One region of the Pseudomonas anguilliseptica genome, then DNA from elsewhere that is predicted to be linked to it. Evidence: predicted binding sites of a transcription regulator. Region 1 holds the regulator's gene; the other holds the start of a gene.
The links. The regulator LexA, encoded in region 1, represses DNA repair genes until DNA is damaged. The targets are predictions, from matches to a motif close to CTGTNTNNNNANACAG.

Region 1 (10,188 bases):
GAGCGCGAGAAAGAGATCCGCGCGTTTGTCCCTGAAGAGTACTGGGAAGTGCACGCCGATCTGGGAACCGCCAAAGGCGCCAATGTCCGTTTTGAAGTGGCCCGTGAGAACGGCGCAGCCTTCAAGCCGCTGAATGAGGCCCAGGCCATGGCGGCCCTAGCGACGCTGAAAGCCTCCAGCTACAGCATCAGCAAACGCGAAGACAAGCCGACCAGCAGCAAGCCGTCAGCGCCGTTCATTACTTCCACCTTGCAGCAGGCCGCCAGTAACCGCCTGGGTTTTGGGGTGAAGAAAACCATGATGATGGCTCAGCGTCTGTATGAGGCCGGCTACATCACCTATATGCGTACCGACTCGACCAATCTTTCGGCTGATGCCGTGAGCATGGTGCGTGGCTTTATTGAAAGCGAGTTCGGCAAGAAGTACATGCCTGCCAACCCTATTGCCTACAGCAGCAAGGAGGGCGCTCAGGAGGCGCACGAAGCGATTCGTCCTTCCGACGTCAACCTCAAGCCGACTCAGCTGTCGGGCATGGAACGTGACGCCGAGCGTCTGTATGAGCTGATCTGGCGCCAGTTCGTCGCCTGCCAGATGCCGCCGGCCGAATACCTGTCGACCACAGTGACGGTCACAGCGGCGCAATTCGAGCTGCGTGCCAAGGGCCGTATCCTCAAATTCGACGGTTATACCCGCGTGTTGCCGCAGCTGAGCAAGCCGGGCGATGACGACGTATTGCCGGAAATGACTCAGGGCGAAGTGCTCAAACTGGTCAAGCTCGACCCCAGTCAGCACTTCACCAAGCCGCCAGCGCGCTATTCGGAGGCCTGCCTGGTCAAGGAAATGGAGAAGCGCGGCATTGGTCGCCCGTCGACCTACGCCGCGATCATCGGAACCATCCAGGACCGCGGCTATGTTGCGCTGCACAACCGCCGTTTCTATTCGGAGAAGATGGGTGACATCGTCACTGAGCGTCTGGCGGAAAGCTTTTCCAACCTGATGGACTACGGCTTTACTGCCGGCATGGAAGAGCACCTGGACGATGTGGCTCAGGGCGAGCGCGAGTGGAAACACGTGCTCGACGAGTTCTACGGTGACTTCAAGAAGAAGCTTGAAGTGGCTGAAGCAGGTGAGGGTGGCATGCGTGCCAACCAGCCGACGCTGACCGATATCGCCTGCCGTGACTGTGGCCGGCCGATGACCATTCGTACTGCCTCTACTGGCGTATTCCTTGGCTGCTCTGGCTATGCCCTGCCGCCGAAAGAGCGCTGCAAGGCCACCGTCAACCTGGTGCCGGGCGATGAAATTGCTGCGGACGATGAGGGTGAGTCGGAGTCGCGCGTGCTGCTCGGCAAATACCGCTGCCCGATCTGCTCGACCGCGATGGACGCCTACCTGCTCGATGAAACCCGCAAGTTGCATATCTGCGGTAATAATCCGGATTGCAGCGGTTATGAAGTAGAGCGGGGGCAGTACCGCATCAAGGGTTACGAAGGCCCAAGCCTGGACTGCGACAAGTGCGACAGCCAGATGCAGCTGAAAACCGGTCGTTTCGGCAAGTTCTTTGGCTGCACCAATAGCGAGTGCAAGAACACCCGCAAACTGCTGAAAAGCGGTGAGGCGGCACCGCCGAAAATGGACCCGGTGAAGATGCCGGAGCTCAAGTGCGAAAAAGTCAACGACACCTACATCCTGCGCGACGGCGCTTCGGGCCTGTTCCTGGCGGCCAGCCAGTTCCCGAAAAACCGTGAAACTCGCGCACCGCTGGTGTTGGAGCTGATTCCGCATCGCGATGAGATCGACCCCAAGTACCACTTCCTCTGCGAAGCGCCTAAGAAAGATCCGCAAGGTCGCGCAGCGGTGATCCGCTACAGCCGCAAGACCAAGGAGCAGTACGTACAGACCGAAGTTGACGGCAAACCGACTGGCTGGCGTGCGTTCTTTGATGGCGGCAAGTGGAAAGTCGAAGACAAGAGCTGATTTAGCGGTGCGCGTGTCGGCCATTGGCCGGTGCGCGCATGCTTGTCCAATCCGTTGTTATGGAGGGCGCCGCAATGGCCAATGAACTCTATACCCGCACCAACCAGAAAATTTTCTATGCCGGTCTGGCGCTAGAGTCCTGGCGCAAGGCTGAACAAGGCCAGAGCATGAATGCCCTGGCTTTGATCCAGGCTGAGCGCGAGGCTGCGTTGTTTCATCTGTATGGTGCCTTGCTCGGCCTGTGCCATGAGATTGCTGGCTATTACCGTTTGCCTGACAGCGCTGCTCCGCAGGCCGAACGCTTTCTCACCGACGAGGTGTTGCAGGGGGCGCCAAGCCAGGAGCTGGGGGAGCTGGTCGAGCTGGCAAAGTCCGCTGACAGCTGGGTTGCTCAGTTGCTCAAGGCCTATGCCGAGCTGTTTCAGCCGCCGCAAGCGGGTAAGAAAGCCAAGGTCGATCCCGCTACGCCATTGATCACAGCGGTCAGCCTGGATGAAGAAGTCGTACCCTTGGCGCAGGAGGCGCTTGAGGCCTGGCGTCAGCAGCTGAAGGCTCTGGCACAACGCTTTCGGCAAACCCTGAGCGAATGGTAAAGGCTGATTGGACCGGTGGACTAGGGTGAACCCGGGTCGGCTGTTACACTGTCGGCCTTTCGTGGAGAGCTAAGCCAATGCCTACATCATTCCTGGAAATTGTTGAATTGCCCGACGGGCGCATTGCCCTGCGTCGTGCCGAGGATGAAGAGTCACTGGTGGTGCTGGATTTCTCTGCCGATGCCAAAGCCTTTCTGCAGGGGCAGCATGTTGAGGTGGCCAAGGCCATGCTCAATGTCGGTGTACAGATGGCGGGGCGCCTGGCGGAAAATAATTTCCAGCAGGAAGAGGGGCCGCGGGTTCTGCATTGATTGCAGAGCTTTTCCGGGTTTTGGTTAGAGTGTTTTGCTGGTGTTTGTTATTTCTAGCGTCAGGTTCTACTGGCTGGCGCGCACAATCCTTGTGCATGGCTGCTGGCCAACTATCCCAGGCTGATATTTAGGCTTTGCGCCTTGCCCTGACGGGCCGCTTGCTCAAGCTGTTGCCGCGCCTGACGTTCCAGAGGGTGTAGCCAGCTGACTACGGTATGGCTGCGTCCTAGTGTCAGGGCCTGTTGCGCCAACTCCAGCGCGCTTTGTGCGCCGCGTGGGTGGAGCAGCAGAATGCGTTCGCGGTTCAGGCCCGCCTCGCGTAGCCAGGTTTGGGTCAAGCTTGATGGTGGCGCAATCAGGGTCAGCCAGCGCTCATCGAGGTTATCGCTAAGTTCACGCAAAATCGGTGCGAGAAGGTTCAGGCAGTGCCCGGCTGCGCCACGCAGCGACAGTTCACTGAAAGCCTCTGTCTCATCATCTTGCCAGGGCAGCTCAGCGCGATCGGCAAGTAACGGCGTCACCGTCGATGCCAGAAATGCATCGAACAAAGGCAGTTGTGTACGGTTCAGTGATTGCGGGAACTGCATAAATCCTCCACTAGCGGCGGATAACGCCGACGCTCAAGCCTTCAATAATCAAATCCTGTTCTTCCAGATTTACTTCGATCGGCGCGAACTCCGGGTTTTCCGCAATCAGCCAGACCTTGTTGCCTTCACGCTTGAAACGTTTCACGGTCACTTCATCGTCGAGGCGCGCCACCACCACTTGCCCATTACGGGCTTCACGGGTGGTGTGCACGGCCAGAAGGTCGCCATCGAAGATGCCGATGTCTTTCATGCTCATGCCACGTACACGCAGCAGGTAGTCGGCCTTGGGGTGGAAGAAGTCCGGATTGATCTTGCAGGACTCTTCGACATGTTGCTGCGCCAGGATTGGTGCGCCGGCAGCGACGCGGCCAATTACCGGTAGGCCTTCTTCTTCATCGGCATTGGGCTCGAAGCCGGGAATGCGGATACCGCGCGAAGCGCCAGGGGTCATTTCGATTGCACCCTTACGGGCCAGGGCCTTGAGGTGTTCTTCCGCTGCATTAGGTGATTTAAAACCCAGTTTCAAGGCGATTTCCGCTCGGGTAGGCGGGTAGCCGTTGTCTTCAAGACATTGCTTGATGAAGGCGAGAATTTCAGCTTGGCGCGGCGTCAGTTTTAGCATGGTCGACTCTGTCTTTTTGTACAGTTGCTGGGATTGTATACAGTGATTAGCTCTTGGCAATCCTTGTGTTCTGATCTCTACTCAATTGACCTTTATCTCGTCTGTTGCGGCGCACTGTTACTCGGGTCTCTCAGGGGGGGCGTCTAACTAGGGTTAGCCCGTGCCTATTAGCGAATGTCTGTGACCGCCCGGCCACAAGATGGTTTGCCCGGCTTGACAAGGCGGGCGACTGAAACGTATGTTTCAAACAAGTGTTTGTTCAGATGAAAAGAGTCATGGCCCAGTCGGAAACCGTTGAACGCATTCTCGATGCGGCAGAGCAGCTTTTTGCGGAGAAAGGTTTCGCAGAAACTTCTCTGCGTTTGATCACCAGCAAGGCTGGAGTGAACCTGGCTGCGGTGAATTATCACTTCGGCTCGAAAAAGGCCCTGATTCAGGCGGTGTTCTCGCGCTTTCTCGGGCCTTTCTGCGTAAGCCTGGAGCGCGAACTGGATCGTCGTCAGGCCAAACCGGAAACCAAGGTCAGTCTGGAAGAGCTGCTTGAGCTGCTGGTCGAGCAGGCGCTGGCAGTAAAGCCGCGCAGTGGTAACGACCTGTCAATCTTTATGCGCCTACTGGGTCTGGCCTTCAGTCAGAGCCAGGGGCACTTGCGTAAGTACCTCGAAGAGGTCTACGGAAAAGTGTTCCGTCGCTATATGCAGCTGGTGCATGAAGCCGCCCCGCGCATCCCGCCACTGGAGCTATTCTGGCGCGTGCACTTTATGCTCGGCGCTGCGGCGTTCAGCATGTCCGGGATCAAGGCTCTGCGCGCGATGTCGGAAACCGATTTTGGGGTGAGTACCTCGATTGAGCAGGTGATGCGCCTGATGGTGCCATTTCTGGCGGCCGGCATGCGTTCGGAAACCGGCCTGGCCGATGAAGCCCTGGCCAGCGCACAGCTTAAGCCGCGTACCAAGACTCCCGCAGCGCCCAGCAAAGTTTGACCTCGGCGGGTGGGCTTGGTGGATGCTATCCGCTAAGCTAGCCGCCCATGGTTGCTCTCGATTATCTGCACATCTCCCTCGCCGATCAGTGTCTGTATGGCTTTGCCAACGGGCAGCTGCAGCTGCGTCTGAGTGTTTCTACTGCGCTGAATGGCGCCGGCGAGCGCAATGGTTCTGGCTGTACACCGCGTGGCTTGCACCAAGTGCGGGCAAAGATTGGTGAGGGCTTGCCGAGCGCTGCCATACTGCGCGGGCGGCGCTGGACCGGTGAGGTCTGGTCGCCCGAGTTGCATGCACAATTCCCCGGCCGTGACTGGATTCTTACGCGCATTCTCTGGTTGAGTGGTTGTGAGCCCGGACGCAATCGTCTGGGCGCTGTCGATACCTTTCGCCGCTATATCTACATACACGGTACGCCGGACAGCGAGCCTATGGGCGTGGCGCTGTCGCATGGCTGTGTGCGTCTGCGCAACAGCGATCTGTTGGAACTCTTTGCGCGTGTCCCGGTTCAATGTGCGGTACAGATTGACGAAGCCGCTTGCCCTGAGTGGGCAGTTGCGCCTCTTATTTAAGGACGAGTTGTGAGTTTACCCATGCAAGGTTCATTGATGCTGGATATCGCCGGCACCTGGTTGACTGCTGAGGATCGCCAGATCCTGCGTCAGCCGCAGGTGGCTGGGTTGATCCTGTTCGCGCGCAATATCGAAGATCCGCGCCAGGTGCGCGAGCTGTCTGCGGCGATTCGTGCGGTGCGGCCAGATCTGCTGCTGGCGGTGGATCAGGAAGGCGGGCGTGTGCAGCGTCTGCGTCAGGGCTTTGTGCGCTTGCCGGCGATGCGTGCGCTGGCCGATAACGCCAATGCCGAGCATTTGGCTGAGCAGTGCGGCTGGGTCATGGCCACCGAAGTGCTGGCTGCAGGTCTGGACCTGAGTTTTGCTCCTGTGCTGGACTTGGATCATCAGCGCAGCGCCGTGGTTGGCAGCCGTTCTTTCGAAGGTGATGCGCAGCGTGCGACTTTGCTAGCCGGCGCGTTTATCCGTGGGATGAATGCAGCGGGCATGGCCGCCACCGGCAAGCATTTCCCTGGGCACGGTTGGGCGGAGGCGGATTCACATGTGGCCATTCCAGTCGATGAACGCAGCTTGGAGCAGATTCGTGCAGTTGATTTGCAGCCGTTTGCTCAGCTGCGTCGGCAGTTGGCGGCAGTGATGCCTGCCCATGTGATCTACCCTCAGGTGGACAGTCAGCCTGCGGGCTTCTCCCGGCGCTGGCTGCAGGGCATTCTGCGTGGCGAGCTGGCCTTTGATGGGGTGATTTTCAGTGACGATCTGTCCATGGCTGGTGCCCATGTGGTCGGCGATGCGGCCTGCCGTATCGAGGCTGCGCTGGCAGCGGGTTGTGATATGGGCCTGGTGTGTAATGACCGGGCAGCGGCGGAACTGGCCCTGAGCGCCTTGCAGCGACTCAAGGTGGAACCGCCGCAAGGCCTAGCGCGGATGCGCCGGCAGGCCTTCCCGGGTATTGAGTATCGGCAGAACCCGCGCTGGCTTGCGGCACTTGGCAGCCTGCGCGATGCGCAATTAATCGACTGAGGAGTAAGGGATGACGGTTTACGCGATTATCGGCGGTACGGGTCTGACCAAGCTGGACGGTCTGACCATCAAGGCTGCGCTGCATATTGATACGCCCTATGGTGCGCCTTCTGCTGCTGTGCTCAAGGGCGATTATGCCGGCCGTGAGGTGCTGTTTCTCGCACGCCACGGACATCCGCACCGTATCCCGCCGCATCAGGTCAACTACCGCGCCAACCTCTGGGCGCTGCGTGAAGCGGGGGCCAAGGCCGTCATCGCGGTAAACGCGGTGGGCGGTATTCACTCGGCGATGGGCACCGGGCACTTCTGCCTGCCGCATCAGATCATCGATTACACCTATGGGCGCGAGCACACCTATTTTGAGGGTGAGCTGGAGCATGTCACCCATGTGGATTTCAGCCACCCCTATGACGCTGGGCTGCGCACCAAACTGGCCAATGCCCTGACTGCCGAGCACTGTGCGTTCAGCAATCACGGCTTGTATGGCTGCACCCAGGGGCCACGCCTGGAGACCGTTGCGGAGATCGCGCGGATGGAGCGTGATGGCTGCGATATCGTCGGTATGACCGGTATGCCGGAAGCCGTGCTGGCCCGTGAGCTGGCTTTGCCCTACGCCTGCCTGGCGCTGGTGGTGAACCCGGCTGCTGGCAAGTCCCGTGCGCTGATCACCATGGCGGAAATCGAACGCGCCCTGGAAGAGGGGATGGGTACGGTAAAGGCCGTATTGGCGCGTGTGCTGACCAGCTGAACGGTCATTGCTGCAATAAAAAAAGGGCCGCGCAATGCGGCCCTTTTTTGTGGCGGTGTTCTTATAGCGGGCTGACGCGAATCAGCATGCCCAGACTGCCATTATCGACAAAAGTCAGCTCGCCGCTTTTCAGGCGGCTGCTTTGTTTGATGCGCTCGCTGTCGTTGAGGATGCCGCTGGCGTCGATCTGGTTGACCCAGATGTCGCTGTCCAGCTCGATTACACGGCCGGCTTTAAGGCTGATAGTGCCTTCGACGGGGTAGTGGCCGAACTGCTCATTGCCGGTGCTAATGGCGACGCGGCTGCTCGACTCGCCCAAACTCTGGGGCCAGGCTTTGTGCAGTAAAACCTGATAGCCGCTGGATGGGTTGAGTTTGCCGGCTTCGGCATTCAGTGCGGTGCTGCGACTGTTGCTGCCATCCACGGGCAGCGCATTCTGCGCCCAGTTGTCGGGCGGCAGCTGGCCGGCGGAAATCGGCGTGACGGCCTGGCGGAATACGATGACTTCAACCTGATACAGGCTTTCAGCCAGGGCGGCAGTGCTGCTGAGCAGGCTCAGCAGGAGAAGCGGCAGCAGGGCCAGGGTGCGAAGTGCGCGCATGGGTCAGTCCTTTAAGTCGAGGGAGTCAGGCGCTCGAACAGCGCCTCTAAGGTGTTGAAGCGTTCTTCCGGGCGCTCCATGGGCACCTGGATTTTAAACATCGTTGCGCCTTCGAACTTGTAACGGTTCGGCGCGCTCTGGATCAGCTTGATCAGGGTCAGTGGATCGACACAGGTATCTGCGGCGAATTCGATACGTCCACCTTGCGGGCCGGCATCGACCTTCTTGATCCCGAGCTTTTCTGCCTGCAGTTTCAGCAGGGTGATGCGTATCAGGTTCTTGCTTGCATCCGGCAGCAAGCCGAAACGGTCGATCATCTCCACTTGCAGTTCTTTCAGGCCATCCTCGTCGGCGGCGTTGGCGATGCGTTTGTAGAGGATCAGCCGCGCATGCACGTCGGGCAGGTAAGCCTCGGGGATCAGCGCCGGTACGCGCAGGTTGATCTCCGGGCCGCCACCCAGCGGCTGGTCGAGATTCGGCTGCTCGCCCTTGCGGATCGATTTCACCGCGCGTTCGAGCATTTCCATATACAGGGTGAAGCCGACTGCCTGAATCTGCCCGCTCTGGCCATCGCCGAGCAACTCGCCAGCGCCGCGGATTTCCAGGTCGTGGGTGGCCAGGGTGAAGCCGGCGCCGAGGTCCTGGGCGCCGGAGATGGCTTCCAGGCGCTTTTGCGCGTCGTCGGTCATCTGCTTGCGCGGCGGCGTCAGCAGATAGGCGTAGGCCTGGTGGTGACTACGGCCGACGCGGCCGCGCAACTGGTGCAGCTGGGCCAGGCCGAACTTGTCGGCGCGCTCGATGATAATGGTGTTGGCGCTCGGTACGTCGATACCGGTTTCGATGATGGTCGAGGCGATCAGCACGTTGAAACGCTTGTGATAGAAATCGCCCATCACCTGTTCCAGTTCGCGCTCGCGCATCTGTCCGTGGCCGATGCCGATGCGTGCTTCCGGCACCAGTTCGGCAAGATCGGCGGCGCATTTCTCGATGGTTTTTACATCGTTGTGCAGGTAATACACCTGGCCGCCGCGCAGCAGTTCGCGCAGCAGGGCTTCCTTGATCGTCGGGTTGTTCTGTTCCATAACGAAAGTGCGTACCGACAGGCGCCGTGCCGGCGGCGTGGCGATGATCGACAGATCGCGGATGCCGGCCACGGCCATGTTCAGGGTGCGCGGAATCGGTGTGGCGGTGAGGGTGAGGATGTCGACTTCGCTGCGCAGGGCCTTGAGCTGCTCCTTCTGGCGCACGCCGAAGCGGTGCTCTTCGTCGATGATCACCAGGCCCAGGTTGCTGAATTTGACGTCTTCCTGCAGCAGCTTGTGGGTGCCGATGACGATGTCGACCTTGCCCTCGGCCAGTTGCTGCACGGCGTCGCTGACTTCCTTGGCGCTCTTGAAGCGGCTCATCACCTCGACTTTGACTGGCCAATCGGCGAAGCGGTCGCGGAAGCTGTTGTAGTGCTGCTGGGCAAGCAATGTGGTCGGTACCAGGACCGCCACCTGCTTGCCGCCATGCACGGCGATAAAGGCGGCGCGCATCGCCACTTCGGTCTTGCCGAAGCCGACATCGCCGCAGACCAGGCGGTCCATGGGCTTGGCCGCGAGCATGTCGTCATGCGCTGCGTCGATCGCGGCCTGCTGGTCCGGGGTTTCTTCGAAGGGGAAGCCGGCGCTGAAGGTGGCGTAATCGGCCTTCGGATCGGCAAACGCATAGCCTTCGCGGGCGGCGCGACGGGCATAAATGTCGAGCAGCTCGGCGGCGACATCACGCACCTGTTCGGCGGCTTTGCGCTTGGCCTTTTGCCAGATTTCCGAGCCCAAACGGTGCAGCGGGGCGAGGGCGTCGTCGCTGCCGGTGTAGCGGGCGATCAGGTGCAGGCTGGCCACTGGCACATAGAGCTTGGCTTCTTCGGCGTACATCAGGGCGAGGAACTCGGCGGCCTGGCCGTCGAACTCCATGCTCACCAGGCCCAGGTAACGGCCGACACCGTGGTCGATATGTACCACCGGCGCACCTTCGCGCAGCTCGGTCAGGTTCTTGATGACGTTGTCGCCGCCATCGCGGGATTTCTCGCGGCGCCGGCGCTGCATAACCCGCTGGCCGAACAGCGGGCTTTCCGCCACCAGTGCCAGGTCTTCGAGCAACAGGCCGTCATCCAGCGGAGCAATGCAGAT
Region 2 (10,188 bases), 4.5 Mb from region 1:
AAATTCACGCTGACGCGTTCTTGCAGGCGTTGACCGCCGCCCGGCTGAATACTGTAGAGGTAATCCCAGCGATTGGCGTGGAAGGTGTCAGTGAGCAGGGGGTTGCCCATGATAAACCGCACTTGCTTGCGGGTCATTCCTGGCCGCAACTGGTCTATCATGTCCTGCGTGACGACATTGCCCTGTTGGATGTCGATTTTATAAACCCCGGGGAATGAACAACCGGCGAGTGCGAGTAGCCCCGTAAGGGTGAGGCTGGTCAGCAGGAGTTTGGTTTTTTGCATCGGTGGGCGACTTCCACTATCTTGGCTGGGCAATATAACCCCGGATCATACCCGCAATAAAGGAAGCTGCGAAGCCGCTTCCGTGAGAAAGCAGACCATGGTTGAAAATAGCGAACTACGCAAGGCTGGCCTGAAAGTGACCCTGCCACGGGTCAAGATACTGCAAATGCTCGACCACGCCGGTCAGCGTCACATGAGTGCTGAAGATGTTTACAAGGCGCTGATGGAGGCGGGTGACGACGTAGGTTTGGCGACTGTGTACCGCGTACTGACCCAGTTTGAAGCAGCAGGTCTGGTGGTTCGTCATAACTTCGATGGCGGTCATGCGGTCTTCGAATTGGCGGATAGCGGCCATCACGACCACATGGTCTGTGTCGATTCTGGTGATGTGATCGAGTTCTTCGATGCCGAGATCGAAAGACGTCAGAAAGAAATCGTTAAAGAGCACGGTTTCGAACTGGTTGATCACAATCTTGTGCTGTATGTGCGCAAGAAAACCTGATTGATGCAGGTACAACAAAGGCGGCCCTAGGGCCGCCTTTGTGCTTTCTAGACCTGCGCAATCAGGCCTGGGCGCTACCGACCATCTGTCGGGCATGGGCCAGTGACTCCTCAGTGAGATCTACGCCGCCAAGCATGCGGGCGATTTCCTCGACCCGTTGCGCAGGGCTGAGTTTGCTCACTGCGGTGCGGGTGGCATCGCTTTCACGTACTTTGTGCACGAACAGGTGCTGGTGCCCTTGTGCGGCAACTTGCGGCAGGTGAGTGACGGTTAGTACCTGGCCACGCTCGCCGAGGCGGCGTAGTAGTTGGCCGACCACTTCGGCGGTGGGGCCGCCGATGCCGACGTCGACTTCATCGAATACCAGAGTCGGCACCCGCGAGGTCTGTGCGGTGATCACCTGAATTGCCAGGCTGATGCGCGACAGTTCACCGCCCGAGGCGACTTTGGCCAGCGCCTTCAGCGGCTGGCCAGGGTTGGCGCTGACCAGAAATTCCAGTTGCTCCAGGCCGTTGGGGTGCGGCTCGCTGTTGCTGTTGGCACTCAGCTTGATATTGAAACGCCCGCCGGGCATGCCCAGCGTTTGCATTTCCTGCTCGACCGCGCTGGCCAGCTGGCTGGCGGCGTTGTTGCGCAGGGTGCTGAGCTCCGCTGCTTTTTCCTGGTAATGCCGTTCGAAGGCGGCCAACTCATCACTCAGGCGTTCGGCGGCTTGGTCGTCGGCGTTAAGGCGTTCCAGTTCTTCGAACAGTTGCTGCTGCATGGCGCCCAGCTCTGTTGGCTGGATGCGGTGCTTGCGCGCCAGGGTGTAGATGGCGTCCAGGCGCTCTTCCATCTGTTGCAGGCGCTCAGGGTCGGCGTCGAAGTGGTCGAGAAAGCGGTTCAGTTCGCCGACCGCTTCTTCTACTTGAATCTGCGCGCTGGCCAGCAGGTTGGTGGCTTCGCTAAGCGCCCCAGGTTGACCCTGAAAAGCGCCGAGGCGATTGAGGCTGCTGGTCAGGGCGGACAGTACATTACCGGCATCATTCTCGCTGCATTGCTCGATCACCAGGCGGCAGGCGCTGAGCAGGCTTTCGGCGTTGGTCAGGTTTTTGTGTTCCTGCTCCAGGTTGTCCAGTTCGTCTTCGCCGAGTGCCAAGTTGTCGAGCTCTTCCAGCTGATAGCTGAGCAATTGATGGCGCGCACGTTGTTCGTCGCCGATGCTGGAAACCCTCTCCAGCTCATTTTTGGTCTGCTTCCAGCGTTGTGCCGCGAGTTGCACCTGGCGGGCCAGCTCCTGGCTGCCAGCGTATTCGTCGAGCAGGCGGCGGTGGGTGTCGGGCTTGAGCAGGGATTGGTGCTCATGCTGGCTGTGGATGTCGATCAGCAGCTCCCCCAGGGCCTTGAGGTCGCCTTGCGGGCACGGTGAGCCATTGATATAGCCGCGCGAGCGGCCTTCGGCAGTGATCACCCGGCGCAGGATGCATGGGCCGTCGTTGTCCAGGTCGCGCTCGGCCAGCCAGGCGCGGGCTTCGGGGATGTCATGCAGGTCGAAACTGGCGAGGATGTCCGCCTTGTCCGCACCGGGACGCACTACGCCGCTGTCGGCGCGATCACCCAGAGTCAGGCCGAGGGCGTCGAGCATGATCGACTTGCCGGCGCCGGTTTCGCCGCTGATCACGCTCATGCCTGCGTCCAGCTCTAGATCAAGGTGTTCAACGATGGCGTAGTTGTGTACGGACAGGTGCACCAGCATGGCGACGGCCTCCCAAGTTCATGTCTGGTTGTTTATACAGTGTTTTTTGTGGGCTGGCAATCCGTCTGTAGTCCTTGAAACCACATTTTTTGACCCCATATAGCGGTCAGGCACGTGAGTTGAGGCTCGCGTCGGATTTTAAGAGGAGAGACGCATGGCTGACGAACAGACCCTGGATACGCAGAACCCCGATGTACAAACAGCTGCCGAAGCGGCTGCGGGCGATGACCTGGTTGCCCGCGTGCAAGCGCTGGAAGAGCAACTGGCTGCTGCGCAGGATCAGTCGCTGCGCATGGCCGCCGATCTGCAGAACGTGCGTCGTCGCGCCGAGCAGGATGTAGAAAAGGCGCACAAATTCGCTCTGGAGAAATTCGCCAACGACCTGTTGCCGGTGGTGGATAGCCTGGAGCGCGGCCTTGAGCTGTCGAATCCGGATGATGAGGCGATCAAGGCGGTCCGTGAGGGCATGGAGCTGACGCTCAAGCTGTTCGGCGACACTCTCAAGCGTCACCAGCTGGAGGCGCTTGATCCGCATGGTGCACCGTTCAACCCTGAGCACCATCAGGCTATGGCGATGCAGGAAAGCACCAACGTCGAGCCTAACAGCGTGCTCAAGGTGTTCCAGAAGGGTTACATGCTCAATGGTCGTCTGCTGCGCCCCGCCATGGTGGTGGTCAGCAAGGCGCCGGTAGATGCGCCGCCATCGATCGATGAGCAGGCTTGAAATTCGCCGAGCCGCCCCCATTAAACAGTCAAGCGTTTTAGTGCTACCGCCGCTGACAACGATCAGCGGCGGGATTATCAAAGTTTCGGGAGAGTGAATATGGGCAAAATTATTGGTATCGACCTGGGGACCACCAACTCCTGCGTCTCTATTCTGGAAAACGGCAGCGTCAAAGTTATCGAGAACGCTGAGGGCGCGCGTACCACGCCGTCGATCATTGCGTATGCCAACGATGGCGAAATTTTGGTTGGCCAGTCGGCCAAGCGCCAAGCAGTGACCAACCCGCACAACACCCTGTACGCGGTAAAGCGTCTGATCGGTCGTCGTTTTGATGAAGAGGTTGTGCAGAAAGACATTCAGATGGTGCCGTACAAAATTGTCAAAGCTGACAACAACGACGCCTGGGTGGAAGTGAACGGCCAGAAAATGGCGCCGCCACAGATTTCGGCTGAAATTCTGAAAAAGATGAAGAAGACCGCCGAAGACTACCTCGGCGAGCCAGTCACCGAAGCGGTTATCACCGTGCCGGCCTACTTCAATGACAGCCAGCGTCAGGCCACCAAAGACGCCGGCCGTATTGCTGGTCTGGACGTAAAGCGCATCATCAACGAGCCAACCGCAGCCGCTCTGGCCTACGGTATGGACAAGGCCAAGGGCGATCACACTGTGATCGTCTATGACCTGGGTGGCGGTACCTTCGACGTTTCGGTGATCGAGATCGCTGAAGTCGATGGCGAGCACCAGTTCGAAGTGTTGGCCACCAACGGTGACACCTTCCTCGGCGGTGAAGACTTCGACATTCGTCTGATCGACTACCTCGTTGACGAATTCAAGAAAGAAAGCGGCATGAACCTCAAGGGTGATCCGCTGGCCATGCAGCGCCTGAAAGAAGCCGCTGAGAAAGCCAAGATCGAGCTGTCTTCGAGCCAGTCGACCGACGTCAACCTGCCGTACATCACTGCGGATGCCAGCGGTCCGAAGCACCTGAACGTGAAAATTTCCCGCGCCAAGCTGGAATCGCTGGTTGAGGATCTGGTACAGCGCACCATCGAGCCTTGCCGCATCGCGCTGAAAGATGCCGGTATCGAAATCGGTGCAATCAATGACGTGATTCTGGTTGGCGGTCAGACCCGCATGCCGCTGGTGCAGAAGCTGGTGACCGATTTCTTCGGTAAAGAAGCGCGTAAAGATGTTAACCCGGACGAAGCTGTGGCCATGGGTGCTGCTATTCAGGGGGCTGTACTGGCTGGCGACGTCAAAGACGTGCTGCTGCTCGACGTCAGCCCGCTGACCCTGGGTATCGAAACCATGGGCGGCGTGATGACTGCGCTGATCGAGAAGAACACCACCATTCCGACCAAGAAGTCGCAGGTATTCTCAACTGCTGACGATAACCAGGGCGCCGTGACCATTCACGTGCTGCAGGGCGAGCGCAAGCAAGCCAGCGGTAACAAGTCCCTGGGCAAGTTCGACCTGGCCGAGATTCCGCCAGCGCCACGTGGCGTACCGCAGATCGAAGTAACCTTCGACATCGACGCCAACGGCATCCTGCACGTCGGCGCGAAAGACAAGGCGACTGGCAAGACTCAGTCCATCGTGATCAAGGCCAACTCCGGTCTGTCCGAGGAAGAGATTCAGCAGATGGTGCGTGACGCCGAGGCCAATGCCGAGGAAGACCGCAAGTTCGAGGAGCTGGCTACCGCGCGCAACCAGGGTGATCAGCTGGTGCACGCCACCCGCAAGATGATCACTGAGGCGGGCGACAAGGCTACTGCTGACGAGAAGGCTGCTATCGAAACTGCACTGAGCGCCTTGGAAGTGGCGATCAAGGGTGACGACAAGGCCGATATCGACGCCAAGATGACCGCGCTGTCCGAAGTCACTGCCCCGCTGGCGCAGAAGATGTACGCCGAACAGCCGCAGCCAGGTGCGCAAGCCCAGGATGCTGAGCAAGCCAAGGACGCAGGCGACGACGTGGTCGACGCTGAGTTCGAAGAGGTCAAAGACAACAAGTAAATAGGCGCAAGCTTATGCCGCTCTGGCCGGGCGCGACGCGAGTCGCGTTCGGCATGATCCGCCGCGCGGGAGCTTGCTCCCGCGTTGGCGTGTCTGGAGTAGACGATTTAAAGGTGTTGAAGACTTATGGCTAAACGCGATTTTTACGAGGCGCTCGGTGTCGAGCGCGGTGCCAGCGAAGCGGAGCTGAAAAAAGCCTACCGCCGTCTGGCCATGAAGTATCACCCGGACCGTAACCCTGGCGATAAGGCCTCGGAAGAGAAGTTCAAGGAGGCCAACGAGGCTTACGAAGTGCTCTCCGATGCGGCCAAGCGTTCGGCTTACGACCAGTACGGGCACGCCGGGGTCGACCCGCAGATGGGTGGCGGCGGTGGCCCGGGCGGGGCGAATTTCTCCGATATCTTCGGTGATGTATTCAGCGATTTCTTTGGCGGCGGTGGTCGCGGTGGTTCACGCGGTGGTGCACAGCGCGGCAGTGATCTGCGCTACACCCTGGAGCTGGATCTGGAAGAAGCGGTGCGTGGCACGACGGTGACCATTCGCGTACCGACGCTGGTCAATTGCAAGCCTTGCGATGGCTCGGGCGCGAAGAAGGGCACTACGCCGGTGACCTGTACCACCTGTGGCGGCATCGGTCAGGTGCGGATGCAGCAGGGCTTCTTCTCGGTGCAGCAGACCTGTCCGCGTTGCCACGGCAGCGGCAAGATGATCACCGATCCTTGCGGTTCCTGTCATGGTCATGGTCGGGTAGAAGAGCACAAGACCCTGTCGGTGAAAGTGCCGGCGGGTGTCGATACTGGCGACCGCATTCGTCTGTCTGGCGAGGGCGAGGCGGGTGCCATGGGTGGCCCGGCGGGCGACCTGTATGTGGTGGTGAATGTGCGCGAGCACGCGATCTTCCAGCGCGACGGCAAGCACCTGTACTGCGAAGTGCCAATCAGTTTTGCCGATGCGGCGCTGGGCGGCGAGCTGGAAGTGCCGACCCTGGATGGTCGGGTCAAGCTGAAGATTCCGGAAGGCACCCAGACTGGCAAGATGTTCCGTCTGCGTGGCAAGGGCGTTGCTCCAGTGCGTGGCGGTGGTGCAGGTGACCTGATGTGCAAGGTGGCGGTGGAAACCCCGGTCAACCTGGATAAGCGTCAGCGCGAACTGCTCGACGAGTTCCGTAAAACCCTGGAAGGCGACAGCTCGCATTCGCCGAAGGCCAATGGCTGGTTCGAAGGTGTTAAGCGCTTCTTTGGCGACCTGTAAATCCCGCTGGCAGGCTGCGCGGTCGTTAAGCGGCGGCTGCAGCCTGGGGCGACAGCTTGGAGCTGATAGCTATGCAACGTATTGCTGTGATGGGCGCCGCCGGGCGCATGGGCAAGACCCTGATCGAGGCCGTACAGCTGGTCGATGGCGCAAGCCTGAGTGCGGCGATTGATCGTGCCGACAGCAGTCTGGTTGGCGCGGACGTCGGTGAGCTGGTGGCGCAGGGCAAGATTGGCGTCAATCTGGCGGGTGATCTGAATGCGGTGCTTGATCAGTTCGATGTGCTGATCGATTTCACTCACCCGTCGGTTACCCTGAAAAACCTGGAGATTTGCCGTCAGGCCGGCAAGGCTATGGTCATTGGCACCACCGGTTTTTCCCCGGAGGAAAAACAGCTGCTGAGTGATGCTGGCAAGCAGATTTCCATCGTGTTCGCCGCCAACTTCAGTGTTGGCGTCAACCTGTGCTTGAAACTGCTCGACACGGCGGCGCGGGTGCTGGGTGATGATGTGGATATCGAAATCATCGAAGCCCATCACCGTCACAAGGTCGATGCGCCGTCCGGCACCGCCTTGCGTATGGGTGAAGTCGTGGCCAATGCCCTGGGGCGCGATCTGCAGAAAGTCGCGGTGTATGGCCGTGAGGGGCAGACCGGTGCGCGCGAGTGCGAAACCATCGGGTTTGCCACGGTGCGCGCCGGTGATGTGGTGGGTGATCACACTGTGCTGTTCGCGGCCGATGGCGAGCGCGTGGAAATCACTCACAAGGCATCCAGTCGCATGACCTTCGCCAAGGGCGCTGTTCGTGCGGCGCTGTGGCTGCAGAATCGCAAGCCTGGCCTATACGATATGCAGGACGTTCTGGGGCTGAATTGATGTTGGGGTGGGGCATTCTGTTGCAGGAGTGCCTTTTGCCTGGCTCTCAAGTGCAACTGGCGGTGGACCGAAAAGGCAGTTTCCTGTAAGCTTTCTGCTTTAGTGTGTCCACTAAAGTTGCGCAGAATGAATCAGATAAAAAAGCGGGGTGACGGTTGATACGTCATCCCGCTTTTTTACAATCTGCGTTTGCTTCACGTTTTGATTTCCGGAGGTTTTCTTGAGTAAGCCAGCCCTTAAACCTGCCATTTTGGCTCTTGCTGATGGCAGTATTTTTCGCGGCGAGGCCATCGGTGCCGATGGCCAAACTATTGGAGAGGTGGTTTTTAACACCGCCATGACCGGCTATCAGGAAATCCTTACCGATCCTTCCTATGCCCAGCAGATTGTCACCCTGACCTATCCGCATATCGGCAATACCGGTACCACGCCGGAAGATGCCGAATCCAATCGCGTATGGGCCGCTGGCCTGATTATGCGTGACCTGCCGCTGACCTCCAGCAACTGGCGTAACAAGCAGCCGCTGGATGAATACCTCAAGGAAAACGGCACCGTCGCCATTGACGGCATCGACACTCGCCGCCTGACCCGCATCCTGCGTGAGAAAGGTTCGCAGAACGGTTGCATTCTGGTTGGCGACGACGCCACCGAAGAGAAGGCGCTGGAGCTGGCACGTAGCTTTCCTGGCCTGAAAGGCATGGATCTGGCCAAGGTGGTCAGCTGCACCGAGCGTTACGAATGGCGCTCCAGTGTGTGGAATCTGAAAGACGACAGTCATCCGCAAATCCCGGCCAGCGAGCTGCCATACCATGTGGTGGCCTACGACTACGGCGTCAAGCTGAACATCCTGCGCATGCTGGTTGAGCGCGGTTGCCGCGTGACCGTCGTGCCGGCGCAGACGCCTGCTAGCGATGTGCTGGCGCTGAATCCCGATGGCGTGTTCCTGTCCAACGGCCCAGGCGATCCCGAGCCGTGCGATTACGCGATTCGGGCGATCAAGGATGTGCTGGAAACCGAGATCCCGGTATTCGGTATCTGCCTTGGCCACCAGCTGTTGGCCCTGGCTTCCGGTGCCAAGACCCTGAAAATGGGCCACGGCCACCATGGAGCCAACCACCCGGTGCAGGACCTGAAAACCGGCGTGGTGATGATCACCAGCCAGAACCACGGTTTTGCCGTGGACGAAAGCAGCCTGCCAAGCAACGTGCGCGCCATTCACAAGTCGTTGTTCGACGGTTCCCTGCAGGGTATCGAGCGGACCGATAAGGACGCCTTCAGCTTCCAGGGTCACCCCGAAGCGAGCCCCGGCCCAGCCGATGTGGCGCCGCTGTTCGACCGTTTTATCGAAGCCATGGCCAAGCGCCGTTAAGCCAGTCGACTGACCCAAGGATTCGAGAGAGAGAACATGCCAAAGCGTACAGACATTAAAAGCATCCTGATCCTCGGCGCTGGTCCGATTGTTATCGGCCAGGCCTGCGAGTTTGACTATTCCGGTGCCCAGGCGTGTAAAGCGCTGAAAGAAGAGGGTTACCGCGTCATTCTGGTCAACTCCAACCCGGCCACCATCATGACCGATCCGGCCATGGCTGACGCCACCTACATCGAGCCGATCAAGTGGGCCACCGTGGCCAAGATCATCGAGAAGGAGCGCCCCGACGCGCTGCTGCCGACCATGGGCGGCCAGACCGCGCTGAACTGCGCGCTGGATCTGGAGCGCCACGGCGTGCTCGAGAAGTTCGGCGTCGAGATGATCGGTGCCAACGCCGATACCATCGACAAGGCCGAAGACCGTTCGCGCTTCGACAAGGCGATGAAAGACATCGGCCTGGCCTGCCCGGTATCCGGCATCGCCCACAGCATGGAAGATGCCTACGGCGTGCTGGAGAAGGTCGGCTTCCCGTGCATCATCCGTCCGTCCTTCACCATGGGCGGCACCGGCGGCGGCATTGCCTACAACCGTGAAGAGTTTGAAGAAATCTGCGCGCGCGGCCTGGATCTGTCGCCGACCAGCGAGCTGCTGATCGACGAGTCGCTGATCGGCTGGAAGGAATACGAGATGGAGGTGGTCCGCGACAAGAAGGACAACTGCATCATCGTCTGCGCCATCGAAAACTTCGACCCGATGGGCGTGCACACCGGCGATTCGATCACCGTGGCTCCGGCGCAAACCCTGACTGACAAGGAATACCAGATCCTGCGTAACGCCTCGCTGGCGGTACTGCGCGAGATTGGCGTGGAAACTGGCGGCTCCAACGTGCAGTTCGGCATCTGCCCGAACACTGGCCGTATGGTCGTGATCGAGATGAACCCGCGCGTGTCGCGTTCCTCGGCCCTGGCCTCCAAGGCCACTGGCTTCCCGATTGCCAAGATCGCCGCCAAGCTGGCTGTGGGTTACACCCTTGACGAGCTGAGCAACGACATCACTGGCGGGCGCACCCCGGCTTCGTTCGAGCCGGCCATCGACTACGTTGTGACCAAGATCCCGCGTTTTGCTTTCGAGAAGTTCCCCAAGGCCGACGCCCGCTTGACCACGCAGATGAAGTCGGTCGGCGAAGTCATGGCCATCGGCCGTACCTTCCAGGAGTCCCTGCAGAAAGCCCTGCGTGGCCTAGAAGTGGGTGTCTCTGGTTTTGATGAAAAGCTCGACCTGGCTGACCCTGAAGCAGAAAGCACCCTGCGCCGTGAGCTGACCGTGCCAAGCGCTGATCGTATCTGGTACATCGCCGATGCCTTCCGCGCTGGCAAGACGGTTGCGGAAATCTTCGAGCTGACCAATATCGATGAATGGTTCCTGGTGCAGA

Region 2: the regulator LexA is predicted to act here: its motif matches at 2,546-2,561, upstream of recN (DNA repair protein RecN).

The regions. Positions count from the first base shown of each region.
Region 1 covers NZ_FNSC01000001.1:4,793,960-4,804,147, reverse strand. The annotation lists gene topA (type I DNA topoisomerase) at 1-1,977, shown strand, start outside; gene BLW24_RS23435 (DUF6586 family protein) at 2,052-2,570, shown strand; gene BLW24_RS23430 (hypothetical protein) at 2,648-2,881, shown strand; gene sulA (SOS-induced cell division inhibitor SulA) at 2,992-3,468, opposite strand; gene lexA (transcriptional repressor LexA) at 3,479-4,090, opposite strand; gene BLW24_RS23415 (TetR/AcrR family transcriptional regulator) at 4,366-5,073, shown strand; gene BLW24_RS23410 (L,D-transpeptidase) at 5,121-5,645, shown strand; gene nagZ (beta-N-acetylhexosaminidase) at 5,667-6,665, shown strand; gene BLW24_RS23400 (S-methyl-5'-thioinosine phosphorylase) at 6,676-7,413, shown strand; gene BLW24_RS23395 (CsiV family protein) at 7,475-8,014, opposite strand; gene mfd (transcription-repair coupling factor) at 8,026-10,188, opposite strand, start outside.
Region 2 covers NZ_FNSC01000001.1:320,627-330,814, reverse strand. The annotation lists gene BLW24_RS01690 (outer membrane protein assembly factor BamE) at 1-284, opposite strand, end outside; gene fur (ferric iron uptake transcriptional regulator) at 382-786, shown strand; gene recN (DNA repair protein RecN) at 848-2,521, opposite strand; gene grpE (nucleotide exchange factor GrpE) at 2,676-3,245, shown strand; gene dnaK (molecular chaperone DnaK) at 3,345-5,261, shown strand; gene dnaJ (molecular chaperone DnaJ) at 5,388-6,512, shown strand; gene dapB (4-hydroxy-tetrahydrodipicolinate reductase) at 6,584-7,387, shown strand; gene carA (glutamine-hydrolyzing carbamoyl-phosphate synthase small subunit) at 7,608-8,756, shown strand; gene carB (carbamoyl-phosphate synthase large subunit) at 8,793-10,188, shown strand, end outside.